Regions from separate parts of the Peribacillus sp. NPDC096448 genome, predicted to be linked through region 2. Evidence: riboswitches for the same ligand, from Rfam matches in the RefSeq annotation. Region 2 holds a riboswitch; each other region holds the start of a gene.
What was found. A riboswitch is a leader RNA that binds a small molecule or an ion and turns the genes downstream of it on or off. The one in region 2 is predicted to bind S-adenosylmethionine.

Region 1 (4,464 bases), on a different contig from region 2:
AAATAGCACCTGTCACATTCGGAGGCGGGTTTGCGATGATCCCTTTAATCGAAAAAGAAGTGGTCGAAAAAAGAAAATGGATGAAAAGCGAAGAAGTGACGGATGTTTTCGCTTTATCTCAGTCCGTACCGGGAGCTGTCGCCATTAACTCCGCCACCTTTATCGGCCATCGGATTGCCGGAATGAAGGGAGCAATGGCAGCAATGATCGCTGTTTCATTACCTACCTTTTTAATTGTACTGCTCCTGGGCATTTTGTATTTTTTCATTCAGGATAATCCGAAGATAGAATCCGCATTCATATCGATCAGAGCTTCCATAGTAGCCATCATCGCCTATGCGGCTATCAAGATAGGAAAAACGGCTATTGTAGACAAAACAACTTTCTTTATTTTGATAGCAGGAATTCCCGTCCTTTTCTTTCTGCACCCTGTGATGGTTATATTAGCAGGAGCTGTAGCTGGTATTGTGACCATCTCCATTAAGAGAAAATTAGGTTACGATGTCAAGATGGGCAGAAAAAATATAGGAAATGGAGAAAATGATTTCGAACCTTTCATGGGTGCTGGCATATAGTTAAATCAAAAAACGGTCCTAACTAATTTTCAAGAAAGCGTGTGATGGAATGATGGAATTGTGGGAGTTGTTTAGCACCTTCTTTATTATCGGCTTTGTATCGTTCGGAGGCGGATACGCCATGATTCCCGTAATAGAATCGGAAGTCTCACAGCATGGATGGATGACGACGCAGCAATTTACTGATATCATCGCCATTTCCGGAATGTCCCCAGGACCTGTAACCGCCAATAGTGCCATTCTCGTAGGCTATTCGACTGCTGGATTAGCAGGAGCCATATCATCTGCTCTCGGAATCTTGCTTCCTGCTATTATTTTCGTAACCGTTATAGCCTCCTTCTTCAGCAAATTGAATCATTACCCGGTTATTCAATCCATGTTTTATGGCTTAAGACCCATTGTCACTAGTTTAATCCTCTTTGCAGCGATCAGCTTTGCACTCTCAAATCATATGATAGCCGTGAACTTTTCATGGCATACGATAAGCTTATTACTCGTTTTTGGTTTATCGTTATTTGCCCTAATGAAATTACGCTGGCATCCAGCCTATGTAATCATTCTTTCTGGTTTAGTTGGTGTTGTCCTCTATTCATGACAGGTGTCGTACACAACCATCATTAATTTGGACCGGAATCAAGCAGATGAATTGAAGAATGCTTGATTAAGACATAAGAGTGATGATGACTTCGGAAAATTCATGTTTTATTAATTCACCCATACAGAAAACACCCTGTATCCAATGATTCAGGGTGTTCAGACTGTAGACAAACTCAATGAAATTTTAGGGGTTTGTACAATTTGAATGTTGTTGATTCCCCCTCCAGGCACTCGCTTTCCGCGGGCGGTCCGGGAGCCTCCCTCGGCGCCTTTGCGCCTGCGGGGTCTCCCCTGGACTCGCTTTTCCCGCAGGAGTCTCGCACACCCGCTCCAATCAACTTTGTTTTAACTTTTAGTTCTTCGATCCATCATTTCCCGGCTGAAACCGTGGAAAACCAATCAGGATGGCAATGACGCCACAAAGTCCAATCAGGATTGGGTAATATGAATACGGCAAGATGCTTAACGGAGAAATCTTTGCTACCCCTGCTGCAACAAGCAGTTGTGCTCCATATGGGATCAACCCTTGGATACAACATGCAAAAATGTCAAGCACGCTCGCCGATTTACGCGGATCAATCCCGTACTTTTCAGCAATATTTTTGGCAAGTGGACCGGCAATGATAATCGAAATCGTGTTATTTGCCGTTGAAAGGTTCGTTAAACCAACAAGCCCCGCAATGCTGAATTCCGCCCCTCTTTTTGATTTGCTATTTCGGGTCACAAGGTGAAGTAGATAATCGATGCCACCATTATGTTTAATTACAGCTACCATACCTGCAATTAAAATGGCAAGGAAGGAAATTTCATACATTCCCGCCATTCCTTCCCCAACTTTTTGAATGACACCCAACGGTTGATAACTTCCATCGGCCAACCCGATAATTCCGGCAAATACGATTCCGATGGAAAGGACCAGGAACACATTGACTCCTGCCAATGCAGTGATCAATACGCAAAGATATGGAAGAATCTTCACCCAATCATAAGACTGTTGGGAGATGTCAGCTTGTTCACCCATCGTTAAAATTCCTAGGATGGCACATGTGATGATGGCTGCAGGTAAAACGATGAAAAAATTCACTTTAAACTTATCCTTCATTTTCGTTCCCTGCGTTCGAACAGCAGCGATTGTCGTATCTGAAATGAATGAAAGGTTATCCCCAAACATCGCACCACCAATAACGGCCGCCATTGAAAGGGCAAGTGAAATATCTGTTTGCTCACTAATCCCTACCCCGATAGGTGCCAAGGCAACAATCGTTCCCATGCTTGTCCCCATGGATAGAGAAATAAAACAAGCGATGATGAAAATCCCTACCATTAATAGATTTTGGGGAAAAACGGCTAAGGCAAGATTCACGGTTGATTCAACTGCCCCCATGCCATTGGCAACTTCGGCAAAAGCTCCGGCCAAAAGGAAAATGATAACCATTAACATAATATTGGCGTCCCCGGCACCTTTACAGAAGATATCAACCTTTTCATTGAATGACTCTTTCCGATTCATCGCCAATGCAGCTGCCGATGCAATTGAAATCGCTACAATCACCGGAAATGAATAAAAATCTTTAGTGATGATTCCGGATCCAATAAATAAAATTAAAAATACGACAAATGGGATCAATGCCCATGGATTCCCTTTATTGTTTGCACTCATGATGTACACCTCTTTTTATTTTTCCCGCGACATGTGTCACAGCTCTTATTCTATTAACAGTTTTCGCAAATAACTCCAATTTGAACCTACCTGATTATCCAGTCATGGAGCTGTAGCAAAAAACTGGCATAAAAAAGACCCCTTCTATTTAACAGCAAGAAGAGGTCTTTTAATTTATAAAAAACACCCTCCTTATCTTTCAGGCAAAAATCAGCCTGCTGGATTTGGCACAGCACTCCATTTAAGTCCGCTGCCGAGACATCTTCGGGCCAGTCCCTCCGTCTCTCTTGATAAGAAGATTACATTATATAATTTATCAAAAATTACGATGCCTGCCAGAAAAGTACCGGGCTGAAAACTTGCCGAAACCATCTGAGTTTGTGAAAGTGACATCGAAAGTCGTTTTGAAAAGCAAATATAACAGTACAGCATTTTGTCTATTTTCGCAAGGGTTAATTTTAAAGTATTTCACATGCACTCCTTACTGTTCATAAAGAGAACAAAGTTGGTTGGAGCGGGTGTGCGAGACTCCTGTGGGAAAAGCGAGTCCTGGCGAGCCCCCGCAGGCGCAAAGGCGCCGAGGGAGGACCACCCGCGGAAAGCGAGTTTCTTGAGAGGAGATCAACGTTCAAATTGTACAAACAAAAAAAATGTAGACAAACTCGATTTTCATCAAGTTGTCTACAGTCCTAGAGGTCTAATGACCTCTCAGCAAATTTGTTGGATTAGGTTAGGTGAATTATTTTTAGTCGAGTTCACATCAGTCGATACTTCAAATGCTTCCATCTGTTCCGAATCGAATGACTTTAAATACTGTTGCAGATAAGCAGGATCATTAATGGAAGGATTCAACCAATCTTTTTCATCTTCCGGTTTAAGGATGACAGGCATGCGATCATGAATGCTGGTCATTAGCTCATTAGGCACGGTTGTTATAACGGAGCACGAATAAATGCTGATGCCTTCAGGAGATTTCCAGGATTCCCAGAGACCGGCCATTCCAAATGGAGCATGATTCTTCAGTTTTATTCGCATCGGTATTTTTCTTTCTGGCGTCTTCTTCCATTCATAAAAAGAGTCAGCGATTATCAAGCATCTCTTCTTCTCATACGCATTCCTGAAGCTTGCTTTCTCAGCAATGGTTTCCGCTCTGGCATTGATCATTTTGTAGCCCACTTTTACGTCTTTTGCCCAGAAAGGAATGAGTCCCCACCGAAGATATCCAAGTCGATTCCTTTCCCCATCATTAATGACGGAGAGCACGGATTGGGAAGGAGCAATATTGTAGCTGAATTGGTATTCCTCATCAAATGATCCTTGAATATCAAACCGTTCTTTTATTTCTTCTATGTCAGTGAAAAGAGTGAAACGTCCACACATAGTATCGCCTACCGTATTAAGATTTCTTACAGTGTATCAAATGGAACGGGCAGGCACAAATCAGCGTTCTAAAATCCTGATGTCGGTAAATGGTTGATTAAATAATTCACTGGAAATCAAAAGAGTGCCAAGGACTTCTCTTTCGTCTTCAGCTTTAATGATTTCCGACAAAATTAAGGTACTGCCATTCCTGACCGTTACTTTATACTCATTCATGGAACCCCTCCTCAAAAGGCTAGATGGTTGTTATTA
Region 2 (4,464 bases):
TAATGGTAGTAAATTCGACCGCAGCCGCCGTATTTCGGGTTACCTGGTACTTTATTCGACCGTGTAGACGCCATATTTAGCCCTATCCGGCAGATTTATTCGACCGCAGATGGTAAACGCCATATTTCGCCTTCCATGGCACTTAATAAAGTAAACCGTAATCATGGTTCGGGAAGAGACATTTCTTGTCGACAAACTGAAAGGACCAAGCAAGAGCTTGGTCCTTTTTTGTACAATTTATTAAGCTGTCGGTCCGCCAAGTTCTTCGATTTCACTTGGAACGCTTTTGAATTTCTTGAAATTTGCACGGAATTGTGCGGCAAGGTCTGTTGCTGCTTCTTTATAAGCGGCAGGATCTGCCCATGTCTTGATTGGTTGAAGCACTTCATCAGGAACACCAGGAACATGAAGCGGGATATCCAAACCGAAGATATCATCTTTGATCGTTTCGATGTTCGCTAATTCACCTTCAAGTGCCGCTTGTACCATTGCACGAGTGTAAGCAAGTTTCATACGGCTTCCAGTTCCATATGCACCGCCAGTCCATCCTGTGTTGACAAGGTATACCTTTGCATTGTGCTCGTCAATTTTATCACCAAGCATCTCGGCATAACGTGTAGCTGGAAGCGGTAAGAATGGTGAGCCGAAGCAAGTGGAGAATGTAGCTTCCGGTGAAGTTACGCCCCTTTCAGTACCAGCCAATTTACTAGTGTATCCGCTTAGGAAGTGGAACATTGCCTGTTCTTTGGAAAGCTTGCTGATTGGAGGCAGAACGCCTGAAGCATCAGCTGTTAAGAAAATGATTGTATTTGGGTGTCCTGCAATACTTGGGTTCACGATGTTATCGATCGCTTGCATTTGGTAAGCGGCACGAGTGTTTTCAGTCAATGAACTGTCATCATAGTTCGCTTCACGTGTATCCGGATCAACAACAACATTTTCCAATACAGCACCAAAACGGATCGCATCGAAAATTTGTGGTTCTTTTTCACGTGAAAGGTTGATCGTTTTCGCATAGCAGCCGCCTTCGATGTTGAATACGCCGTTAGAAGACCAGCCATGCTCGTCATCACCAATCAGTTTACGGCTAGTGTCTGCTGATAAAGTTGTTTTGCCTGTACCGGACAGTCCGAAGAATAAAGCGACGTCCCCTTCACGTCCTACGTTAGCAGAGCAATGCATTGGAAGGATTCCAGCCTCTGGAAGTAAGTAGTTCATGATCGAGAAGATCGATTTTTTCATTTCTCCTGCATATTCCGTTCCGCCGATCAAGATGGTACGGCGTTCAAATGAAACGATGATGAAAGTTTCGGATGTGGTTCCGTCCACTTCTGGGTCCGCTTTGAAGTTAGGTGCAGAAAGGATCGTGAATTCAGCTTCGTGACCTCTCAGTTCCTCTTCGTTTGGACGGATGAACAAAGTATGGGCGAATAGGTTATGCCAAGCATATTCATTAACAACACGGATGGGAAGACGTGATGATTCGTCTGCACCAGCGAAACCTTTAAAAACAAAAATCTCTTCTTTTGCTTTTAGGTAGTCAACTACTTTATTATATAGTTTATTGAACACATCTTCGGAAATCGGCTGGTTCACGGGACCCCAATCGATTTTATCTTTAACTGATGCTTCTTCCACGATAAACTTATCTTTAGGTGAACGACCAGTATATTTGCCAGTTTCAGCTTTAACCGCGCCGGTTGATGTTAAAACGCCTTCATTTCTGCTTAGTACTTTTTCGACCAATTGAGGAACTGATAGTTGAGTTTGCACATTGTTTCCTGTTAATAATTGGTGTAACTCATTAGAAACATCTACAGAATTCATATATGAGGTACCTTCCTTTGTTTGAGTTTTTAGATTACAATTAGTATAACACATTCATTCAATTAGTCTATACTATTTCTTTTAATTTGTGATTATTTTCAGCTGGACGCATTAATCATTTTAATCCGGCAGGAACCGAATCAGGATTATCGCATATACTATCATTAAGAAAAATTTATTTAAATAGGAAGTAAGTAAGCAATATATGTCTAATGGGAAAGTCAGGATGTCATTCCTTTTCGATGCTCCATACTTTATTATTAATGGCAATTTGCAACATTTCTATTCGTATTTTGCATTGTAAACCCCTTTAGGACGTTGTATCAACATGATTTTTCAAATGAACGCCATTCTGGGTGGAAATGTTCTTTTTAGAAAAGCATTGACAAATTCCAGCCAAATACGATATTATCTTAAATTGTACGGATTCTCTTATCCCGAGTTGGTGGAGGGACAGGCCCTTTGAAACCCAGCAACCTGCCATATTGAACTTGACTCCAAGACCGATCGCCGAAAATAAAGCGAAGGTCTTCAAGGAATAGTGGTGATGGTGCTAACCTGAGCAAGGTAAAAACCCTTGAACGATAAGAGTGAAAGGATAGAAGACAGAATTTTAAACCTTTCCTCATTTGCCAGGGAAGGTTTTTGTGTTTTTTATAAGTAATTCTGTGTCTATAGTCGAAACTAATGAGGGAAACGAGTTCCGTAAAAATCAGGCTTATGCCTACACCATACTAACTTCCAAGGAGGAAATATGATGTCAAAGAAACGTCTATTTACTTCTGAATCTGTTACAGAGGGCCATCCGGACAAAATTTGTGATCAGATTTCAGATTCCATTTTAGATGCTATCCTAGCTAAGGATGCAAATGCACGTGTTGCGTGTGAAACAAGTGTAACTACAGGTCTTGTGCTTGTTGCTGGTGAAATTACAACTTCAGCTTACGTGGACATTCCGCGTATCGTTCGTGATACGATTAAAGGAATTGGCTACACACGTGCGAAATACGGTTTCGATGCTGAAACTTGTGCCGTGTTGAGTTCCATCGATGAGCAGTCTGCCGATATCGCAGCTGGTGTCGATAAAGCATTGGAAGCTCGTGAAGGAAACATGTCAGAGGAAGAAATCGATGCAATCGGTGCAGGGGACCAAGGTCTAATGTTCGGATTTGCGTGTAATGAAACAGAAGAGCTTATGCCGCTTCCGATTTCATTGGCGCATAAACTTTCATTCCGCTTGTCTCAAGTTCGTAAAGATGAAACTCTTGCTTACCTACGCCCTGATGGTAAAACACAGGTAACTGTGGAATATGATGAGAATAACCGTCCTGTACGTGTAGATACGATCGTCATCTCTACACAGCATGATGCAGAAATTACGCTTGAACAAATTCAAGCCGATCTAAAAGAACATGTGATCAAAGCTGTTGTTCCAGCCGAGTTGATCGATGCAGATACTAAGTATTTCATCAACCCGACTGGCCGTTTCGTAATTGGCGGACCTCAAGGGGATGCTGGTCTTACTGGACGTAAAATCATCGTTGATACTTACGGCGGATACGCTCGTCACGGCGGCGGTGCATTCTCTGGTAAGGATGCTACTAAAGTTGACCGTTCTGCTGCATACGCTGCTCGTTACGTTGCGAAAAACATCGTGGCAGCCGGCCTTGCCGACAAAGCGGAAGTTCAATTGGCATACGCGATTGGTGTGGCAGAGCCTGTATCGATCTCCATTGATACGTTCGGAACTGGTACAGTTAGCGAAGAAGTCCTTGTTGACCTAGTTCGCGCTAACTTCGACCTTCGTCCAGCTGGTATCATCAAAATGCTTGACCTTCGTCGCCCAATCTACAAACAAACGGCTGCCTACGGACACTTCGGCCGTACAGATGTCGATCTTCCATGGGAACGCACGGACAAAGCAGAAACATTAAAAGCGCAAGCGTAATTCATATAAAAAAAGGTGTCTCGCAATTAGCGGGGCACCTTTTTTTATGGATTAATTTTGCCGTCTATCGGGAATAATTCAAGAAATCCCAAAGAAATTAAACTTAAAGGCCATACTCGTGAGTTAGAACAGTTTACTCGAGAGTTAGGAGCGAATACTCGTAACTTTCAGTCAATTACTCGTGCATTACTTTACTCGTTCCGCCGTTTTATAGTATTGACCTTTTTCGGCGTATTCGCGTACGATGCGCTCCATATCCTGACGATCTTCTTCGTTGATTTCGCGGATGACTTTAGCTGGACGTCCGAATGCCAACATGTTCGGTGGAATGACTTTACCTTGGGGAACGAGACTGCCGGCACCGATGAAAGCCCCTTCGCCGATTTCGGCTTCATCAAGTACGATCGATCCCATGCCGATTAAAGCTCCTTTGCGGATTTTACAGCTATGTAAAATGACCTGATGGCCAATGGTTACTTCATCCTCGATGATCAATGGATTATTGGGGCTTTGGTGCAGGACGCTGTTATCCTGTATACTGACTTTTTTTCCGATGATGGTTGGGGATACGTCACCGCGAATGACGGAGTTGAACCAGATTGATGTTTCGTCGCCGATTTTGACATCACCTGTGACGACAGCATTTTCAGCGATATAAGCGCTTTCAGCAATTTCAGGTTCTTTGCCTT
Region 3 (4,464 bases), on a different contig from region 2:
CCAGGCAAAAAACGATGCCGCAGGCGCTTGGACATCCCAGCCGATTGCCCTCAATCCCTCAATGAAAACATTCCTTCGCACCTCGTACATCTTCACTAACTGCTCTACACAGCTCTGTAAGTCAAGTAAAGCACTTGCCGCAGCTTCTTGTATCGCCGGGAAGAGACTCACATAAAGATGGTCTTGTAATAGTTCAAGAGCTTCTATTACACTCTTATTTCCCACTGCGAAGCCGACTCTCCACCCTGCCATATTGTATGTTTTCGATAGAGTGTATATTTCAACTCCTACATCCTTCGCTCCCTCCGCCTGGAGAAAGCTTTTCGGTTTTTTTCCGTCGAATCCTATTGCCCCATAGGCGAAATCATGGACCACACAAATTGAATGTTCTTTTGCAAAGGAGACGGTTTCATCAAAGAAACTTTCAGTGGCAGAAGCGCCTGTGGGATTATTCGGATAATTCAAGAACATCATTTTGGCTTTATCAAGAACTTCTTTATGTATGTCATCGTATTTCGGAAGAAAATCATTTTCTTCTGTCAAGGGCATCAGTTCGGTCTTTGCCTGGGCTAAAACAACACCGGAAAGATAATCCGGATAGCCGGGATCTGGAACAAGGATCGTATCACCTGGATTCAATAAACACTGCGGCAGTTCGACAAGACCCGCCTTTCCCCCGAAGAGAATCGCCACTTCACTATTCGGATCCAGCTTGACACCGTATTCTCGTTCATAAAAGACGGCAGCAGCATCTTTTAAATATTGATGTCCCCGGAATGGCGAATATTTATGATTAGTCGTTTTTTCAGCTGCAGACTGCAAACTTTTGACGATATGTTCCGGCGTCGGCTGATCAGGGTTTCCCTGGCCTAAATTAATGACATCATGTCCTTGCTCCGTGATCGCATTGACTTTTGCGACCAGTGAAGCAAAAAACTGCTTGGGCAGGTCCTGAAGCAGTCCGGATTTTTCGAATTGCACCATTTATACACCTTCTCTGAAATTTCTTGAAATTCTAGTCACAAATGATATATGTTTATCGTAGTCTTGTAAAGCATTTTTTACATGTGGGGGTTTTAAACGATGAAGTGGAAAATAGCTTGTATTCAAATGGATATAGCCTTCGGTCAACCAGATATCAATTTTCAGGTTGCAGAACAATGGATGGAAAAAGCAGCTCGGTCCGAACCCGATATCGTCATATTACCAGAGCTTTGGACAACCGGATACGATTTGACCAGGCTGAATGAGATTGCAGACCAAGAGGCAGAAAAAACGATTGAATTTCTTAAAACACAGGCACAGAAACACCGGATTCACATCATCGGCGGTTCCATTGCGAAAAAAACAAGCAAGGGAATCTATAACACCATGCTCATCATCGATAAACACGGAAAGCTCATTAAAGAATATGATAAGCTTCACTTATTTCAATTAATGGATGAACACCATTTCCTGCAGCCAGGTGAAAAAGATGGTTTATTTACTCTTGATGAAAAAATATGTGCCGGGTTCGTTTGTTATGACATTCGTTTCCCTGAATGGCAGCGAGCCCATACCGTTCAAGGCGCGGAAGTTCTATTCGTTACGGCTGAATGGCCAAAGCCGAGACTCGATCACTGGAGAGCCTTATTGATAAGCCGTGCCATCGAGAACCAAGCCTATGTTGTAGCCGTTAATCGTACAGGTTCGGATATCAATAATATATTTGCGGGTCATTCCTTGATTATTGATCCATGGGGGAATATCGTAAGTGAAGCCGGAGAAGGAAACGAACTATTGACAGGCACCTTGGACTTCAACAAAGTTACGGAAGCACGTAACAAAATACCTGTATTCGAAGATCGCCGTCCAGACTTTTATTAATTTACCCATTGACAAACTATTTAAAAAGTTGATATTATTTTCCCGAAGATTAAAATTTCAGAAAACATTTACTCTTATCAAGAGCAGGCTGAGGGATAAAGGCCCTATGAAGCCCAGCAACCGACTGTAATACCATTGTGAAATGGGGCGGATCCTCCGCCGGATTATTAAATCCACAGAGCACGGTGCTAATTCCACCAGAATTCATTTTCTGGAAGATAAGAGGTCCGAAGCCAAAACTTCTGCCTCTTTCTATATGAAAGAGGCTTTTTTATTCTTATTTTGAATCTGGAGGGGAAAAGAATGACTCAAAACCATTCAAATTTTAAGAGATTGACAAACGAAACAGCTATAACCCTTGCAAAAAAACTTGGGTTGGTCAATGCGGATGCAAGTTTGAAATGTAATGAAATCGGCGATGGAAACTTAAATTATGTTTTTCATATTACAGACACGGTCACAAACAAAGGACTAATAATCAAACAAGCGGTCCCTTATGCCAAGGTACTTGGTGAAAGCTGGCCGCTGACACTGAAAAGGGCAGCCATTGAAGCGAATGCGCTGATTCATTTCAGAAGTTATTGCCCCGAATTCGTACCGCAAGTCTATTATTCGGATGAACAGCTTGCCATCACAGTAATGGAGGATTTATCGCACTTGAAAATCGTTAGAACAGGATTGATCCATGGCGATTCATATCCATTGCTTTCACAGCATATTGGTGAGTATGTTGCGAAGACGGCATTTTATACATCCGATTATCATTTAGAACCCTCTGCGAAAAAGGAGGTGGCCCGACATTTCACGAATCCCGAACTCTGCAAAATCACTGAGGTCTTTATTTTCACGGATCCATTTTTTGAGGAACTCCCGGGAGATTTCGAGGTGGAATTGACAGGTGCCGCCCAAAAAATATGGAATGATCAAGAAGTGATACTTGAGGTCGCCAAACTGAAACAAAGCTTTGAAACCGAGCAGGAAGCCTTGCTTCATGGAGATTTACATACTGGAAGTATATTTGCAAGTGAAACCGAAACAAAGGTTATTGATCCGGAATTCGCTTTTTATGGGCCAGTTGGTTTTGACCTTGGTCAATACACCGCCAACCTTCTCTTTCAGGCAGTAACACGAAATGGCGTCGGAAGGGAAGAGATTTTCACGCTCCTTCATGAATTTTGGAATGCCTTTGAAGAAACTTACACCGAATTATGGGAAGGCCAAAATAAAAGCCCATTTCGCCATGTGAAAGGTTATCTGCCTTATTTACTGACAAAATTCAAAAAAGATGCATTCGGTTTTGCAGGCTGCGAACTGATTCGGCGAACCATTGGCCTTTCCCATGTAGCCGATTTAAACGTCATTGAAGATAAAGAAACAAGGATCGCTGCCAAAACGGCAACATTGGAAATTGGTTCTTTTTTAATTAAAAAACGGGAGGAATTGGATGTTCCAACTATAATTGAAGCGTTGAAGCAACGTACACTGCCATCTTACTCAACCATTTAAAAGGAGACCTGCACATGACTACACTAGCACCCTTACCATATTCGGTACAATGGGATGATACCCATATTACATTATTAAATCAACAAGCCCTTCCTTCCATAACTGAGTTTATTGAACTTCATTCTGTTAATGATGTATATGACAGCATTTTGACATTAAAAGTTCGCGGTGCCCCAGCAATTGGACTGACGGCAGCATTTGGTGTTGCACTTGGTGCCAAACAGGAAACAACCGCTGAATTAGGGGAATTCAAGAAAAACGTAACGAGGCATATTGAAAAACTCGCATCTTCCCGGCCAACTGCAGTCAACCTTTTTTGGGCGTTAAGGAGGATGGAGAACACCTTGCAGGCTGCGCAAAGCATTTCAACTGCCAAGGAAGCACTTGTATCGGAGGCTAAAGCCATCTTTGCTGAAGATGAAGAAATGTGCAGGAAAATCGGGGAACATGGTTTATCCCTATTCACTAGAGGAGATTCCATTCTTACGCATTGCAATGCTGGGGGAATCGCCACAGCTCGGTATGGCACAGCCTTGGCTCCCTTCCACCTGGCTAAAGAAAGGGACTTTCCGCTAAAAGTGTATGCATGTGAAACCAGGCCTGTCCTGCAAGGGGCGCGTTTGACGGCTTGGGAATTGATGCAAGCGGGGGTTGATGTCACCTTAATTTCTGATAATATGGCTGCCCATACAATTCACCAGAAACGAATAAATGGAATTATCGTCGGGGCCGACAGGATTGCGGCCAATGGGGATACAGCAAATAAAATCGGGACATTGGGATTGGCCATATTAGCCAAGCACTTTGGTATCCCCTTTTATGTAGCCGCACCATCAAGCACATTCGACCTTTCTATCGAATCCGGCACATCCATCCCGATCGAAGAGCGGAATGAAGCTGAAATCACCTTCATTCAAGGTATAAGGATCGCTCCGGAAAACGTGAAGACTTTCAATCCAGCCTTTGATGTTACACCGAATCACCTAATTACAAGCATCATTACCGAAAACGGAATCATAACACCTGATTTCTTCAAAAACATTCCGCATTTTGTTAATTGATTCAGGTTCCTTTATTGGTGATAAAAAACGA

Region 1: linked by a shared signal. The riboswitch ahead of ACIQ0C_RS16690 (Na+/H+ antiporter NhaC family protein) and the one ahead of metK (methionine adenosyltransferase) in region 2 are both predicted to bind S-adenosylmethionine.
Region 3: linked by a shared signal. The riboswitch ahead of mtnK (S-methyl-5-thioribose kinase) and the one ahead of metK (methionine adenosyltransferase) in region 2 are both predicted to bind S-adenosylmethionine.

The regions. Positions count from the first base shown of each region.
Region 1 covers NZ_JBIWEU010000009.1:189,935-194,398, reverse strand. Annotated here, with positions in the region: gene ACIQ0C_RS16700 (chromate transporter) at 1-575, shown strand, start outside; gene ACIQ0C_RS16695 (chromate transporter) at 625-1,170, shown strand; gene ACIQ0C_RS16690 (Na+/H+ antiporter NhaC family protein) at 1,525-2,832, opposite strand; SAM riboswitch class I at 3,022-3,129, opposite strand; gene ACIQ0C_RS16685 (SOS response-associated peptidase) at 3,541-4,212, opposite strand; gene ACIQ0C_RS16680 (hypothetical protein) at 4,273-4,428, opposite strand.
Region 2 covers NZ_JBIWEU010000012.1:158,985-163,448, reverse strand. Annotated here, with positions in the region: gene pckA (phosphoenolpyruvate carboxykinase (ATP)) at 241-1,827, opposite strand; SAM riboswitch class I at 2,257-2,418, shown strand; gene metK (methionine adenosyltransferase) at 2,582-3,775, shown strand; gene ACIQ0C_RS20120 (gamma carbonic anhydrase) at 3,962-4,464, opposite strand, start outside.
Region 3 covers NZ_JBIWEU010000002.1:58,585-63,048, reverse strand. Annotated here, with positions in the region: gene ACIQ0C_RS04215 (pyridoxal phosphate-dependent aminotransferase) at 1-984, opposite strand, end outside; gene ACIQ0C_RS04210 (carbon-nitrogen family hydrolase) at 1,084-1,866, shown strand; SAM riboswitch class I at 1,938-2,091, shown strand; gene mtnK (S-methyl-5-thioribose kinase) at 2,170-3,372, shown strand; gene mtnA (S-methyl-5-thioribose-1-phosphate isomerase) at 3,387-4,433, shown strand.